2 regions of the Paenibacillus sp. FSL H8-0122 genome follow, and region 1 is predicted to be linked to the other one. Evidence: riboswitches for the same ligand, from Rfam matches in the RefSeq annotation. Region 1 holds a riboswitch; the other holds the start of a gene.
What was found. Region 1 has a riboswitch for thiamine pyrophosphate ahead of thiC (phosphomethylpyrimidine synthase ThiC). Riboswitches for the same ligand answer to the same signal wherever they lie in the genome.

Region 1 (7,921 bases):
ATGAGATTCTGGAAGAGCTGAGCGCCCGCCATGAACGGCCTCGCCGCGATTAGGAGGAACTTTCAGCATGCACATCGATTATCATACCCATCATGAACGCTGCGGTCATGCGGTCGGGAAGCTGGAGGAGTATGTGCAGCGGGGCATCGCTCTGGGGCTTGAGCAGCTCGGGCTGTCGGATCATCTGCCGCTTATCCATGTCGATCCGGACCACTATTATCCCGAGATGGCTATGCCTCTTGCGGAGCTTCCGCGATATGTGGAGGAATGCCTTACACTGAAGGAGCGCTACCGTGGCACGATTGAGCTGCGGGTGGGGCTGGAGGCGGATTATATTGAGGGATATGAGGAACAGATCCGCGAGCTTTTGGCACCCTATCCGTGGGATTATCTGATTGGCTCGGTGCATTTCCTGGGAGAATGGGATATTACCGACCACAGGCAGACCCATGGCTGGGAAGGCCAGGATGTAATGGCGGTATACCGCCGCTATTATGATGCTGTACAGAAGTCGGCGTTATCGGGATTATATGATATTATAGGACATATGGACGTCATCAAAAGGTTCGGTTACGGACCCCGGACGCCGGAGGACCTGGCGGAGGCCAGAGCGCTTGAGCTGGATACGCTGAAGGTCATCGCCCGCAGCGGAACCGCCATGGAGCTGAATGCTTCCGGGCTGACCAAGCCGTGCGCCGAGATGTTTCCGGCAGAGCATGTGCTTGTCCAGGCGCTTGCGCTAGGCATTCCGCTCACGGTTGGCTCTGATGCGCATGATCCCATGAAGCTGGGAGACGGCTTAACTGAGGCCCGGGACATGCTCTGGCGCACCGGCTTCCGCGAACTGGCCGTCTTTGAAGGACGCCGCCGTACATCCGTTCCGTTCAATATATAAATTTATAATCCCAGGAGGGTACTATGCATCATCAATTACGGATTTTTTCCGGTTCGTCGAATCCGAAGCTTGCCGCTGATATTGCGGAGCGCCTTGGTGCGCCGCTTGGCCAGATCAAGCTGACCCGTTTCAAAAGCGGCGAGATTTATGTGCATTATGAAGAGAGCATCCGGAACTGCGACGTATTTTTGGTGCAATCCCTGGCTCATCCGATTAACGAGCTGTTTGTAGAGCTGCTGGTCATGATTGATGCCGCCAAGCGCGCATCGGCCAGAACGGTGAATATTATCGTTCCCTATTACGGGTACGCCCGGCAGGAGCGTAAGTCCGCACCACGTGAGCCGATCTCGGCCAAAATGGTCGCCGATGTGCTGACCACCGCCGGCGCAACGCGCGTCATTACGATTGATCTGCATGCTGCAGCCATACAGGGATTCTTCAATATTCCGGTGGATCATCTGACTGCGCTTGATCTGATCAGCGGTTATCTGAAGGTGAAGGGGCTTACCGATCTGGTCGTGGTCTCCCCGGATGCGGGACGCGCGTCTATGGCGGAGAAGCTGGCCAGCCGGCTGGATTCGCCGTTCGCCATCATGATCAAGAAGCGTCCGGCGCATAATGAATCGGTGATTACGCATGTCATTGGTGATGTGGAAGGCAGGACGCCGATCATTATAGAGGATCTTATTGATACCGGAACGACTATCGTCAATGTGGTGGAGGGCCTGAAGGAGCGGGGCGCCCGGAACAGCATCGTCTGTGCTACGCACGGACTGTTCTCCGGGGATGCGCTTGAGCGGATGGATCATCCCAATATCGACGAGATTGTCATTACCGATTCGATTGCCCTGCCGGACGAGCATTCCAGCAGATTCGCAGTGCTCTCGGTAGCTCCCATGCTGGCTGAGGCCACGCGTATTATCATCGAGGGCGGTTCCATAGATAAGCTGTTCAGAGACGCGGGGATTTAACTCCCGCGTCTTTTTTATTGTGAATGAGGCACAAGATAACCTATCCTTCTATTTCTCGCTGAAACGGGTGCCGTCCCTGAAAGGACGGCAAAGCCGTTTCCACTTGAGCTTTTCCCTCCCGTCAGCTCTCTCCCTGAGACTTGAGAATCTCGTTGCCACATGTGGTATACTGTGTGAAGAAGACAGCCGAGACCATAAATGGAAACGAACAGGTAAGGCTAGGGAAGCTGAAACAAGGGAGGTGCCTTGCTTCCATGATAGAGAGAACTTCAGAGAATGTCGCGGAGCACAGTAATGTCATTCCGGTCACTCTGGATGCCAATTTTTTCTTTGAAAGAGCCGTTCGGTCGCTGGACCGCTTTCAATATGATAAGGCATTAAGAAATTTTCGCAAAGCTGTTGAATATGAGCCGGATAATCCGGTGAATCATTGCAATATGGCGGGTATATTATCTGAGATGGGCAATTATACCGCATCTAACGAGATTCTTATCCATGTTCTGGAGAAGATCGACCCCGCTATGACGGAATGCCATTTCTACATGGCTAATAACTTCGCCAATATGGAAAGCTTTGAAGAGGCGGAGCGTTCGCTGGTCACTTACTTGGAAGAGGATGCTAACGGCGAGTTCATGACCGAATCCGAAGAACTGATGGAGCTGCTGCAATATGAGCTGAACCGGCCTGCTCCGCTGGTGCGTATCCGCAGCCGTGAGGGAGTCGTAGAGCATGACCGGGCGCGGAGTCTGCTGGAGGAGGGTAAGTTCCCTCAGGCTGTAGAACTGCTGGAGGAGATCACTGCGGGCACCCCGGATTTTTTGGCTGCGCATAATAATCTGGCACTGGCTCATTTCTATATGGGCCGGTTCGCCAAGGCGAAGGAATGTCTGAATGAGGTGCTGAAGCAAGACCCCGGCAATCTGCACGCTCTGTGCAATATGGCCATCTTCCTGCAGTATGCAGGAGATAAGGAACAGCTTGCGACACTGCTGGGTATGCTTGAAGCAACGGTGCCGTTCCATCAGGAGCATGTATTCAAAATGGCTACAACCATGGGTATCCTGGGCCGGCACGCTGCCGCTTACAGCCATTTCCGCCGTCTGCTGAAGGACGAGGAGGTCGCCGGAGACGCCGGGCTGTATCATTACTGTGCAGCGGCGGCAAGCAATAGCGGAAGACATGATGAGGCACTGCGCTGCTGGAGACAGGCAGCCAAGCTGGACCCTGCTTCCGCTGTCCCGGCGTTCTTCCTGTCCCAGCTCCAGCAGGCCCGGGCAGAAGGACAGCCTATGCCTGCAGTCAGCTATAACTATCAGCTGCCCTTCCAGGAGCAGCTGAAGCAGTGGAAGGGCAATACGGGCAGATTCACTGAAGAAGTGCGGAATAATCCGCTGCTGCGCGCCTCGTTCTTCTGGGCGCTGCGCTACGGCGATTCCGCTACGAAGCTTCAGGTGACCGAGGCTCTCCGCTGGATTGAGGACGAGGAGATGTCCGAGGTACTGCGCGGAGTTCTGGAGCAGGAGCCGCTGAAGGAGGACCGCCTGCAGGAGGCGGCATTGTTCAGCCTTCAGCGGCTGATCGGGGAGAACCTGAATGAAGCCGGCGGCTCGCCCGGCGAAGAGCAGGAGCCTGCGGCTGCTCCCGGACCCAAGGGGATGCTGCCCGGAACCGGCGGCTTATCGCCGTCCACTACCCGTATTTGAAGCAATTGCTGTTGTAAGAACACCTACTTGTAAGGAGGCCAATGTAATGTACAAAACGATTGTAATCGGAACAGGCCCGGCCGGGCTGACTGCCGCGATTTATCTGGCGCGTGCGAACCTGAGCCCGCTGGTCATTGAAGGCTTGCAGCCGGGTGGACAACTGACAACGACGACAGAAGTGGAGAACTTTCCAGGCTTCCCTGAAGGGATTCTGGGTCCGGACCTGATGGACAATATGCGCAAGCAGGCGGAACGCTTCGGCGCTGAATTCAAGAACGGCTGGGTGGAGTCGGTGGACTTCTCACAGCGCCCGTTCAAGGTAACCGTGGACGGGATGGGTGTACTGGAAGCAGAATCAGTTATTATTTCAACCGGGGCCTCTGCAAGATATCTGGGCATCCCGGGCGAGCAGGAGAATGTGGGACGCGGGGTCAGCACCTGTGCGACCTGTGACGGCTTCTTTTTCCGTAATAAAAAGATTGTCGTCGTCGGCGGCGGAGACTCCGCCATGGAGGAAGCCAGCTTCCTGACCCGCTTTGCGTCCAGCGTAACGCTGGTTCACCGCCGTCCCGAGCTGCGGGCCTCGAAGATCATGCAGGACCGGGCGCGTGACAACAGTAAGGTAACCTGGGCCTTGAACCGCACACCGGTTGAAGTAACGGTAGGAGAGACCGGAGTGAAGGGCCTTACGGTGCTTAATAATGAGACAGGTCTGACAGAGCTGGTAGAAGCAGACGGCGTGTTCGTAGCGATTGGACACACACCGAACACAGCCTTCTTGGGCGGGCAAATCAACACGGATGCTAATGGCTATATCGTGGTGAACCCGGGTACCACCGAGACCAACATCCCAGGCGTATTCGCCTGCGGCGATGTGCAGGATACGCGTTACCGTCAAGCGATATCGGCAGCAGGGACCGGCTGTATGGCCGCCATGGATGCTGAGAAGTTCCTGGAAGGCACGATGGTGCACGACTGGAGCGAATCGCTGGACAAATAACGGGTTTACAACAATTACCCAAACTGGTAGAATGCATTTAATTAGATAAGATACCCACTAGGGGAGCCTGAATAGGCTGAGACGGGAAAATTGAATTTCCGGACCCTTGAACCTGATCTGGATCATACCAGCGTAGGAAAGTGGAGTCGGACCTTTTTTGAATACAGTCTTATTTGGCTGTTCCTTTAATAAAGCCGCTCCAGGTGGAGCGGCTTTTTGACTTGCAGGAATCTATAGATTCTTCAGCTCAATCTGCTGCGTGACCTCTTATCTGATGAGTGTACAGAGCGAAGAGGAGGAGATTGAAATGACAGGAATGCTCAAGAACGAAGAGGTGAATCTTTCCGGATTCCCCGCGAGCCGTAAAGTGTATGTGGAGGGCTCACGCCCGGATATCCGGGTTCCGATGCGGGAGATCAGCCTCAGCAGAACCGAAGGCGTTGCCGGGGAAGAGGACAATGCTCCGCTGCGGGTCTATGACACAAGCGGTATGTACACGGATGCCGCGGAGGAGACGGACATTCGGAGGGGACTGCCGCCGCACCGTTCATGCTGGATTGAGGAACGCGGCGATTCGGAGGAATACACCGGAAGAGCCGTCCGGCCGGAGGATAACGGAATCCGCAGAGAAGGGGCTGCCGCAGAAGCTCATCCAGGACTGTGCAGGAATCCCCGGCGGGCCTATGCAGGCGGCAATGTGACCCAGCTGTATTATGCAAGGCAAGGGATCATAACACCGGAAATGGAGTATATTGCGATCCGTGAGAATATCCGGCCGGAGTTCGTAAGGGATGAGGTGGCCGCAGGCCGCGCCATCATTCCGGCCAATATCAATCACCCGGAGAGTGAGCCGATGATTATCGGCCGTAACTTCCTCGTGAAGATCAATGCGAACATCGGAAATTCTGCGGTCACTTCTTCTATTGAAGAAGAGGTGGAGAAGATGCGGTGGGCAACCCGCTGGGGGGCAGATACCATCATGGATCTCTCCACCGGCTCTAAGATCCATACCACCCGGGAGTGGATAATCCGCAATTCTCCTGTGCCGGTCGGGACAGTGCCCTTATACCAGGCGCTGGAGAAGGTGAACGGCATAGCCGAGGACTTAACCTGGGAGCTCTACCGTGACACGCTGATTGAGCAGGCGGAGCAGGGAGTGGATTACTTCACCATTCATGCCGGGGTACTGCGGCGCTATATTCCGCTGACTGCCCGGAGAATGACCGGCATCGTATCCCGGGGCGGATCGATTATGGCCGCCTGGTGCCTGGCTCATCAGCAGGAGAACTTCCTGTACACACACTTCGAGGATATATGTGAGATTATGAAGACGTATGATGTGGCCTTCTCGCTGGGGGATGGCCTGCGTCCCGGCTCTATCGCCGATGCCAATGATGAAGCTCAGTTCGCCGAGCTGGAGACACTGGGAGAACTGACGCTACTAGCCTGGAAGCACGATGTTCAGGTCATGGTCGAAGGTCCGGGCCATGTGCCGCTGCACAAGATTAAGGAGAATATGGACAAGCAGCTTGAGATCTGCCACGAAGCCCCTTTCTATACCCTCGGCCCGCTGACTACGGATATTGCACCCGGCTATGATCACATCACTTCGGCCATCGGGGCAGCGATAATCGGGGGGCTCGGGACGGCGATGCTGTGTTACGTTACACCTAAGGAGCATTTAGGCCTGCCTGACAAGAATGATGTGCGCGAAGGCGTCATTACCTATAAAATCGCTGCACATGCCGCAGACCTCGCCAAGGGACATCCGGGGGCGCAGGACCGGGATGATGCGCTGTCCAAGGCGCGGTTCGAGTTCCGCTGGCGCGACCAGTTCCATCTCTCCCTCGACCCGGAACGGGCGCTCGCGTATCATGACGAGACCCTTCCGGCAGAGGGGGCAAAGCAGGCGCATTTCTGCTCGATGTGCGGTCCTAAATTCTGCAGCATGCGGATTTCGCATGATATCCGTAATTCTCATAGATGGAGCAAATCACTGTAATTTAGCTGCTAATATAGCGGAATCGCAACATTCTTAGGCTATCTCCCAAGCTGAAAGGCTTGCGGGGATAGTCTTTTTATAGTTAGTGATTACAATCACAATTCACCTCTGTGACCTATGCTAAGCTGTTGCTTGAGAAGAGTTCTCATTAGTGAGGTGTGCAAAAGGATGAGCAAAGCGTTGAAGCTGGATGAATCGGTCTTTGAGCTGGTAACCAGGCACCCGGAAGTGGTGGAGATCATGGTGGAGCTGGGATTCCGTGATATTGCGAAGCCTGGAATGCTGCAGACCGCAGGACGGTTCATGACCCTGTCTAAAGGAATGAAGTTAAAGAAAATAGAGCTGGAAACCGTTCGGCTGGCCTTTTGGCAGCATGGTTTCGAGATTATAGAATAGAAGGAGAGATTGCGATGAGCGAACTGATTAATAACCGCGAGGTCGATGTGCCGGAACAGACACGCCGCCAGGCTATGCTGAGAGAGATCATCAAGGAGCTGCATGCGGGCAAAAGCGTGGAGGAGGTCAAGGCGCGATTTGAAGAGGCGGTAGGCGATGTTACGGTGGAGGAAATCTCCGCCATGGAGCACTCCCTGATGACCGAGGAAGGCATTCCGGTAGAGGAAGTACAGCGCCTCTGCTCTGTGCATACGGCGATTTTCAAAGGCTCGATTGAACAGATTCACCGTTCTTCTAAGCCCGAGGAGCAGCCCGGTCATCCCGTGCATACGTTCAAGCTGGAGAACCGCGAGATCGAGCGTCTGGTCAACTTCCGGCTGGAGCTGCATGCAGATAAGTTCAAGAAGAACGCCAGCGAGGAGATTATTTTCAAGCTGCTGGAGGACCTTAGTCTGCTGCTGGATCTCGACAAGCACTACAGCCGTAAGGAGAATCTGCTGTTCCCTTACCTGGAGAAGTACGGCATATACGGTCCTACGAAGGTAATGTGGGGAGTGGATGACGGAATCCGCAATATGATCAAGGAAGCCAAGAAGGCGCTTAGCGCCTATAACGGGGACAGCGGGCAGATTACAGCCGCACTGGAGGAGATCATTAAGGAAGTCAATGAGATGATCTTCAAGGAAGAGAATATTCTGCTCCCGATGGCGCTGGATAAGCTGACTGAGGATGAGTGGGTCCGGATCGCCCGCGAAAGCGATGAAATCGGCTTCTGCCTGACTGCGCCCGACCAGGAATGGATACCGGAACGTGCAGCGGAGCCTGAGGGTGCTGATGTTCCGGCGGAAGAAGGGGAAGGCCTGTCCCCGCAGGGCTTCATCCGGTTCGAGACCGGACTGCTGTCGCTCCACCAGCTCGAGACGCTGATGAATCATCTGCCGGTGGACCTCACCT
Region 2 (7,921 bases), 3.2 Mb from region 1:
CATCGGCATCATCATCAGTCCCATTCCGGCCCCGCACATGATCAGCGGAAGGATCAGGTCTCGGCTCTGCGTGGTGAGATCCACATGCGAATACTGGAATAACGCGCCGGAGACCAGACTGAGACCGCAGACCACGAGCCAGCGCACACCGATCCGGTCGAACAGTATCCCGGCAATCGGCATCATCAGCCCGGAAGCGATCGCTTGCGGCAGCAGCGTCAGGCCGGTATCAAATGCGCCGAAGCCGCGGGCCTGCTGCAGAAATTGCGGCAGCAGGAATAACGCGCCGTATAAGCCGAACTGGGCAATCCACTGCACGATGATTCCTGTCGTGAAATCTACGGATTTCAGAATCCGCAGCTCCAGCAGCGGTGTCTTGGAGCGCAGCTCGGCGATGACAAAAGCGATCAGTGCCACAGCGCCCAGCAGCAGCCCGATCAGCGTCTTATCAGAGGTCCAGCTCTGCGCGCCCTGGCTGACCCCGTAGGTTAGCGAAGCAAAGGCCAGCGGTCCAAGAACCATACCTAGCTTATCCATGCCGGGCACGCTGTTCTTCGCCGCACTCGGCAGCTTGCGCAGTCCGATCAGCACAGCGATGATGCCAATCGGAATATTAATAAGGAAGATCCAGCGCCAGGAATGGTATTCAACCAGCCAGCCCGACAATACCGGACCAATAGCCGGAGCGAACAGAACGGGAATGCCCATAATGCCCATGACTACGCCGACCTTACTTTTGGGAGCCAGTCTGTATACATAGGCCATTCCGACAGGGAGCACACAGCCGCCACCCAGTCCCTGAATAACCCGGAAAACAATCAGCCACTCGGCGCTGCTTGGTGTAGCGCACAGAATCGAGCCTATCGTGAACACAACTACCGCCGTCAGGAAGACCGTCTTGGCCCCGAACCGGTCAGACAGCCAGCCGGACAGCGGAATAACGGAAGCCTGGGCCAGCATATATCCGGTAACTACCCACTGCAGCGTATGCAGATCCGTCTTGAAATCCACCACCAGCCTGGACAAGGCTACGTTCATCGCCGTACTGTCCAGCACAACCATAAATACTCCTGCAATAATAGCCAGCAGCGGAACCAGAATGCCGGACAGCCGGAAATCGGCTTCCTGCTTCAAGGTCTGATCCATGTCTCTTCTCCTCCTGAGCTGTCCGCGTTCTAGATTGACCTGCGGGCAGATTGTTCTATATAATGAGTGAACGGACAACTGTCCGTAAGCGCAATTCATAGTCTACGGACAATTGTCCGTTGTGTCAATTCTTTTCTGAAAGGGGTTCTCATGAAAAAGCCAGACACCGATGCTGCACAGCTCCCGCGCTCAGCTCCGCAAGCCATAGAATCCGCCCCGCCCGAGTCCGCCGATCCTTATGTACAGCGGATTCTTGAAGCTGCCCGCCAGTTGTTCACCGAGAGCGGTCTTGAGGCGGTCAGCATGTACAGCATTGCCAAGCGGGCAGGCATAGGACAAGGCTCCCTGTACCGCCGTTTCACGGACAAGGGTGAGATTTGTTCTGCACTGCTGAAGGGCAGCGCAGATCAATTCCTGTCCGGACTGGAGCAGCAGGTCGCAGCTAGTGCCGGTGAAGCTCCGGCTCTCGCTCAGCTGCAGAGCAGCATTGAGCAGATTGCCGATTTCATTGAGCAGTATGCCGAGCTGCTGAATATGATCAAAGCCGAGTTCACCGGCAAGAAGCAGCTGACCCAGTTTGAGCATCCTTTTTTTCAGCGGCTGGGGGTGATGATGACAGAGCTGCTTCAACGCGCTGCGGCGGGCGGTGAGCTGATTGACATTGATCCGGCCTTTGCGGCCACAGCCTTAATCTCTGTCCTCAGCCCCGATCTGTACCTGTATGAGCAGAAGCGGCACCATTCCTCCAAGCTGGACATCTCCCGGGGCATCGTCACCTTGTTTGTGACCGGTCTGGCGAAGCGCTGACCGCCTGATCTTTACAAGACAGGAATTTGTGGTATATTAAGTAGCAATTACGAATTCAATAGCAACATTATTCACTAGGGGAGTCGGCCGACTGAGACGGAGCTTAAGCTCCGGACCCTTTGAACCTGATCTGGATCATACCAGCGGAGGGAAGTGGAGCAGAATGTATCAGTGGTTCCCGTCACAGGGCCGCAGCTGACTGTACCTTCCGCCCCATTCATTCCTCCGGGAATGAATGGGGCTTTTTTGTGCTCACCGCAGTATCTATATCAATCCGGGGAGGCTTCGTACATAGTCTTATGATCAACATTAGCAATCTATCCTATGCTTTCGGGACGGGCTCGTCCCGTACCCCAGTCTTCTCAGGGCTATCCATGAATGTGCAGCGCGGCGAATTCATTTCTGTCGTAGGCGGAAGCGGATGCGGCAAAAGCACCTTGTTCAAAATCATCGCCGGCCTGCTGGAGCCGGACAAAGGCAGGATTACGCTGAACGGAGCCGAGTCCGCTGCAGCAGCGAAGAGGCTGGGCAGTGTGGCCTACATGCCGCAGCAGGATCTCCTCCTGCCTTGGCGCACCGTGCTGGACAATTGTCTGCTGCCTTGGGAACTCAAGCGCAGCCGTCCCAAAGCGGCCGCCGTAGCCGAGATCCGTACCCTGCTGCAACGCTTCGGCCTTGAGGGAACCGAAGGGGCTTATCCCCAGGAGCTGTCCGGCGGGATGCGCCAGCGCGTGGCGGTCCTCCGCACCGTGGCGGCGGGGAATGATCTGCTGCTGCTCGATGAGCCGTTCGGGGCGCTTGATGCCATTACCAAGCGTTCATTGCAGCGCTGGCTGTTGGAGTTATGGGCAGAGCTGGACAAGACGGTGCTGTTCATCACCCATGATCTGGAGGAGGCTCTGCTGCTCAGTGACAGAATCTATCTAATGACGGGCAGTGGCGGCAGCGGGATGCAGGAATTCCCAGCCGGTCTCCCCCGCCCGCGTCATCACAGTCTGAACTATGAGCCGCAGTTCGCCGCCCTGCGCCAGGAATTGGAGCTGAAGCTATATGAGAACCGCCGCTCCTAGAAGATTGCTCCAGCATTACGGTCCGGCTGCCCTGCTCGCCCTGCTGACGCTTGCAGTCTGGGAGACTGTAGCCCGGCTGGGCCTGGTTCCTCCCTTCATCCTTCCGGCTCCGTCTGCGGTGTGGATGGCATTGATGGAAGAGCGCCATCTATTGTTCGGGGTACATCTGCCCGCCACACTGCTTGAAGTGCTCACAGGCTTCGCACTATCCGTGGTCTGCGGCAGCCTGCTGGGAATCGCCATGCATCTGTTCCGTCCGCTGGCCAAGGCGCTGTACCCGCTGCTGATTATCAGCCAGACGGTTCCGCTGATCGCCCTCTCTCCCCTGTTCATCATGTGGTTCGGCTACACCCTGTGGAGCAAGGTCGCCGTTGTCTTCCTGACCGCCTTCTTCCCGGTGGTCATCGGCACCTATGACGGGTTGTCCAAGAACACGGACGCTTACCGGGAGCTGCTGCTGACATATGGCGCGAACCGCTGGCAGATTCTCGGGAAGGTGGGCGTTCCGCTGGCTTTACCCTCTTTTTTCTCCGGACTGAAGCTGTCGGCTGTGTACTGTGTGATCGGTGCAACCATCGGTGAATGGCTTGGGGGCAGCCAGGGGCTGGGCTATTTCAGCCGCAGAATGGCCGGGAATCTGCAGAGCGCCAAGATGTTCGCCGCTGTTGTCTTATTATCCCTGCTCGGTATCCTGCTGTTTCTGGCAGTCGCCGCGCTGGAGAAGATTATTCTGAAGAAAAGAGGACGTTATTCATGACTACTATCCGCTATACCCGTTATCTGCACCATGCGATTTCAAGGCCAGCCATGCTGCTGTCTGCTCTGCTGCTCTGTATGCTGCCTGTCCTGGCAGGCTGCGCCAATACGAACAGTCCGGCGGCCTCTGGCCCCCCAGCTGCTGCACCCTCTACCTCTGAGGCCAGGGCTAAAGGCGGGGCCCATAAGCTGACGATTATGCTCGACTGGTATCCCAATGCTGTTCACTCTTTTTTGTATGCGGCAGAGGCTGAAGGCTATTTCGCTGAGGAAGGTCTGGAGGTTGAGATTCAGATGCCGGCCGATACCAATGATGCGCTGAAGCTTGTTGCTGCGGGGAAGGTGGATCTGGCACTCAGTTATCAGCCCCAGGTGCTGATGGCACGGGGTGAGCAGATTCCAGTCAAGTCGATTGCCGCGCTGGTGCGTCATCCGCTGAATCATCTCATGGTAGCCGCAGACAGCGGCATTACCCGCCCCGGAGAGCTGTCCGGCAAGCAAGCCGGATATTCCTCCGTCCCGTTGTATGAAGCCATGCTGAACACGATGGTCAAAAGCGACGGCGGGGACCCTTCCTCCCTCAAGCTGGTGGATGTCGGCTATGAGCTGATCCCTGCTCTCTCCACCGGACGGGTGGATGGCATTATGGGCGGGTTCATCAACCATGAGCAGCTGATTCTGGAGCAGGAAGGCCATCCGGTCCGCTCCTTCAATCCCGTGGATTACGGGGTCCCGGATTATTATGAGCTGGTGCTGGTCGCCAGTGAGCAGGGACTGCAGGATTCACAGGGCTTTTATCAGAAATTCGTGGATGCCATCAGAAAAGGCCAGCAGTATACTGCCGGTCACCCGGATGAAGCGCTGAAGCTGCTGCTTGCCCATCAGGAGGATACCGCACCGCTGGATGAAGCCATTGAACAGCGCAGTCTGGAGATCCTGCTGCCGCTGATGGATGCCGGTTCCCAGCCCTTCGGCTATCAGGACAGTGCTTCATGGGAGAAGGTGAACCAGTGGCTGAGCGAGAACGGTCTGCTGGATGCAGAAGTGGATGTTAAGAATGCTTTTATTAATTTTTAAAATATACCTACAGGAGGAATTCATATGTCTTATCTGTCCAAAGTACGCCAAGCGAACCCGCTGGTGCATAATATCACGAATATCGTAGTCGCTAACTTCACAGCGAACGGGCTGCTGGCTCTGGGAGCCTCGCCGTTCATGGCCGATGCCATCGAAGAAGTAGCAGATGTCGCCGCCATGTCCGGGGCAGTGGTGCTGAACATTGGCACGTTGAATGAATCCGCCATCGCTTCCATGATCGAGGCAGGGAAGGCTGCGAACCGCCACCAGGTGCCGCTCGTGCTTGATCCCGTTGGAGCTGGAGCTACCGCCTACCGCACGGACGTTACGGCGGGGCTGCTCCGTGAGCTTCAGCTTACTGCCCTGCGCGGCAATGTGGCCGAGGTTGCCAATGTGGCCGGGGAGAGCTGGGCCAGCAAAGGCGTGGATGCCGGAGCAGGCGAAGGCGATGTAGTCGCTCTGGCCAATAAGGCGGCGCAGAAGCTGAACTGTGTCGTGATTATCACCGGCAAGGAAGACATCATCACAGACGGCAAGCGCACTTATATCGCCAGCAACGGGCACTCCATCCTGACCCGGGTGACCGGAACCGGCTGCCTGCTCAGTGCTGTGGTGGGTGCATTTCTTGCCGTAAGCGGCGGGGAGGTACTTGAGGCTGCTGCCGAGGCTCTTTCCTTCTATGGCGTGGCAGCAGAGCTTGCCGCTGAAGCGGCTGAAGCCCAAGGTCCCGGCAGCTTCCAGACCTTGTTCCTGAATCAATTGTCGCTGGTGACCCCGGAGCAATACAGCAGCCGCTCACGGCTGCAGCTGCTCGCCGAAGCCTAGACCCTACAGCCAAAGGAGAGAACAAGATGACTATCATACGCAAAGCGTTGACCATTGCCGGCTCCGACAGCGGCGGCGGGGCCGGGATTCAGGCGGATTTGAAGACGTTTCAGGAGCTGGGAGTGTACGGCATGTCTGCACTTACTGCACTCACCGCCCAGAATACACTGGGTGTCCAGGGTGTCTTTCCGATGGAGCCGGAGACCGTTGCCGCCCAGCTGGATTCGATTGGCAGCGATTTGGAGCCGGATGCCATTAAGACAGGAATGCTGTTCAGCAGTGACATCATCCGCGTAGTTGCCGGTAAAGTGCAGCAGTACGGCTGGCAGCACAAGCTGGTGATCGATCCGGTCATGGTCGCCAAGGGCGGCTCACAGCTGCTGCTCCAGGAGGCAATACAGGCGCTGATTACAAGCCTGCTTCCTCTCTCGCTTGCCATCACCCCCAATCTCCCTGAAGCAGAGATGCTGACAGGCATGAAGATTCAGGGCCGGGAAGACCGGGAACAGGCGGCAAGACTGCTGCATCAGATGGGACCCGAGTACATTATCTTGAAAGGCGGACATGACTCCTCAGGAGATGAGGCCGTGGATCTGCTCTATGACGGACGGGAATTCCAGTATATGTCCAGCCCGCGCATAGCGACGAAGCATACTCACGGGACTGGCTGCACCTTCTCGGCTGCGGTTACGGCAGGTCTTGCGCTGGGCCATTCCATGCCTGAAGCCGTCCTTACCGCCAAGGCCTTCATTCAAGCGGCGATTGAGGATAGTCTGAACATTGGGGCCGGGCAGGGGCCGACGAATCATTTTGCTTATGGGAACCGGATGAGAACTAGGGGGATACTGCTATGACACGGATACACAACGAGGATATGCGCAGATTGCTGAAGCTGTACTTCATTATGGGCAGTGTGAACTGCCGCCAATCACCGGAGGACACTTTAGCCGCTGCTGCCGCTGGGGGCATCACTCTGTTCCAGTTCCGGGAAAAAGGTTCCGCTGCGCTCAAAGGCGCCGCACTGCTCCGTCTAGGGCAACAGCTCCGGCAGATATGCCGGGCCTATAGCATCCCGTTCATCGTAAATGATGATCTGGAGCTTGCCGTTGCGCTGGATGCCGACGGCATTCATGTCGGCCAGGATGACCTGCCTGCCCGGCTGATCCGGGAGCAGCTCGGTGAGCATAAGATTATCGGGGTCTCCGCTCATAATCTGACGGAAGCCCGGCAGGCTATCGCGGACGGCGCCGATTATCTCGGAGTCGGTCCTGTCTATCCTACTACGTCCAAGGATGATGCCCAGGCCGTCCGGGGAACTACTGTCATTGAAGAGCTCAGACGAAGCGGTCTGAGCATTCCTGTGGTGGGCATCGGCGGCATCTCCCTGGAGAATGCCCCGCCGGTCATCCGGGCGGGTGCGGATGGTCTCTCCATCATCTCGGCCATTGCCGGAGCTGAGGATATACGCGAGTCTACGCGGAGATTCTCTCAGCTCGTCACTGCTCCTTCTTCATAATTTCAAACCAGGCACGTGCGGGTGGAACGGTGTTGGTGGAACGGTGTTGGTGGAACAATGCGGGTGCCTCATGCCACGCATAGGAGTACCTCACTTTTCCATCCGTCTGCTTTGTGGCGACATATAGCATTAACCAGGGCGCACACCCATTATGTTCGGTTTTCCGATTAGATTTCGCCTACGCGGCGCATCCAGTCCAATTATGATCGGTTTTCCGATTAGATTTCGCCTACGCGGCGCATCCAGTCCAATTATGATCGGTTTTCCGATTACATTCGGCCTACGCGGCGCGCCCAATCCAATTATGATCGGTTTTCCGATTACATTCGGCCTACGCGGCGCTCCCAATCCAATTATGATCGGTTTTCCGATTACATTCTGCCTACGCGGCGCATCCAGTTCAATTATGTTCGGTTTTTCGATTACATTCGGCCTACGCTACCCCCTCTGTCCCCGCGTAATCTGCCCATAACAATAGTAGAATAGAATTGTCCGTCGGCCAGCCGCTTATCTCGGCGCAGGACACCCTCGACCTCGAAGCCAAGGCTCTCATAGAGCCGGATCGCCTTGTCATTCCTCTCCAGAACCTTCAAGCTCAGCTTCTCCAGACTGATGGTATCCGCCCAGCCGATAGACTGCTCCAGCAGGCTCCGGCCGATTCCGTATCCCCAGAACTCCTGCAGCACCCCGACTCCGAACTCGGCCTGATGAGCCAGCCTCCGCA

Region 2: it holds a riboswitch for thiamine pyrophosphate, as region 1 does, so the genes downstream of both, NSS64_RS14590 (ABC transporter ATP-binding protein) here and thiC (phosphomethylpyrimidine synthase ThiC) in region 1, are expected to answer to the same signal.

Annotation. Positions count from the first base shown of each region.
Region 1 is NZ_JBBOTB010000001.1:6,531,610-6,539,530, reverse strand. It holds gene hisIE (bifunctional phosphoribosyl-AMP cyclohydrolase/phosphoribosyl-ATP diphosphatase HisIE) at 1-53, shown strand, start outside; gene hisJ (histidinol-phosphatase HisJ) at 68-895, shown strand; gene NSS64_RS27850 (ribose-phosphate diphosphokinase) at 919-1,866, shown strand; gene NSS64_RS27845 (tetratricopeptide repeat protein) at 2,121-3,569, shown strand; gene trxB (thioredoxin-disulfide reductase) at 3,616-4,569, shown strand; TPP riboswitch at 4,619-4,725, shown strand; gene thiC (phosphomethylpyrimidine synthase ThiC) at 4,877-6,571, shown strand; gene NSS64_RS27830 (DUF1858 domain-containing protein) at 6,740-6,967, shown strand; gene NSS64_RS27825 (DUF438 domain-containing protein) at 6,982-7,921, shown strand, end outside.
Region 2 is NZ_JBBOTB010000001.1:3,325,036-3,332,956, forward strand. It holds gene NSS64_RS14580 (DHA2 family efflux MFS transporter permease subunit) at 1-1,146, opposite strand, end outside; gene NSS64_RS14585 (TetR/AcrR family transcriptional regulator) at 1,297-1,953, shown strand; TPP riboswitch at 2,020-2,122, shown strand; gene NSS64_RS14590 (ABC transporter ATP-binding protein) at 2,253-3,023, shown strand; gene NSS64_RS14595 (ABC transporter permease) at 3,004-3,780, shown strand; gene NSS64_RS14600 (ABC transporter substrate-binding protein) at 3,777-4,856, shown strand; gene thiM (hydroxyethylthiazole kinase) at 4,875-5,681, shown strand; gene thiD (bifunctional hydroxymethylpyrimidine kinase/phosphomethylpyrimidine kinase) at 5,708-6,535, shown strand; gene thiE (thiamine phosphate synthase) at 6,532-7,197, shown strand; gene NSS64_RS14620 (GNAT family N-acetyltransferase) at 7,620-7,921, opposite strand, start outside.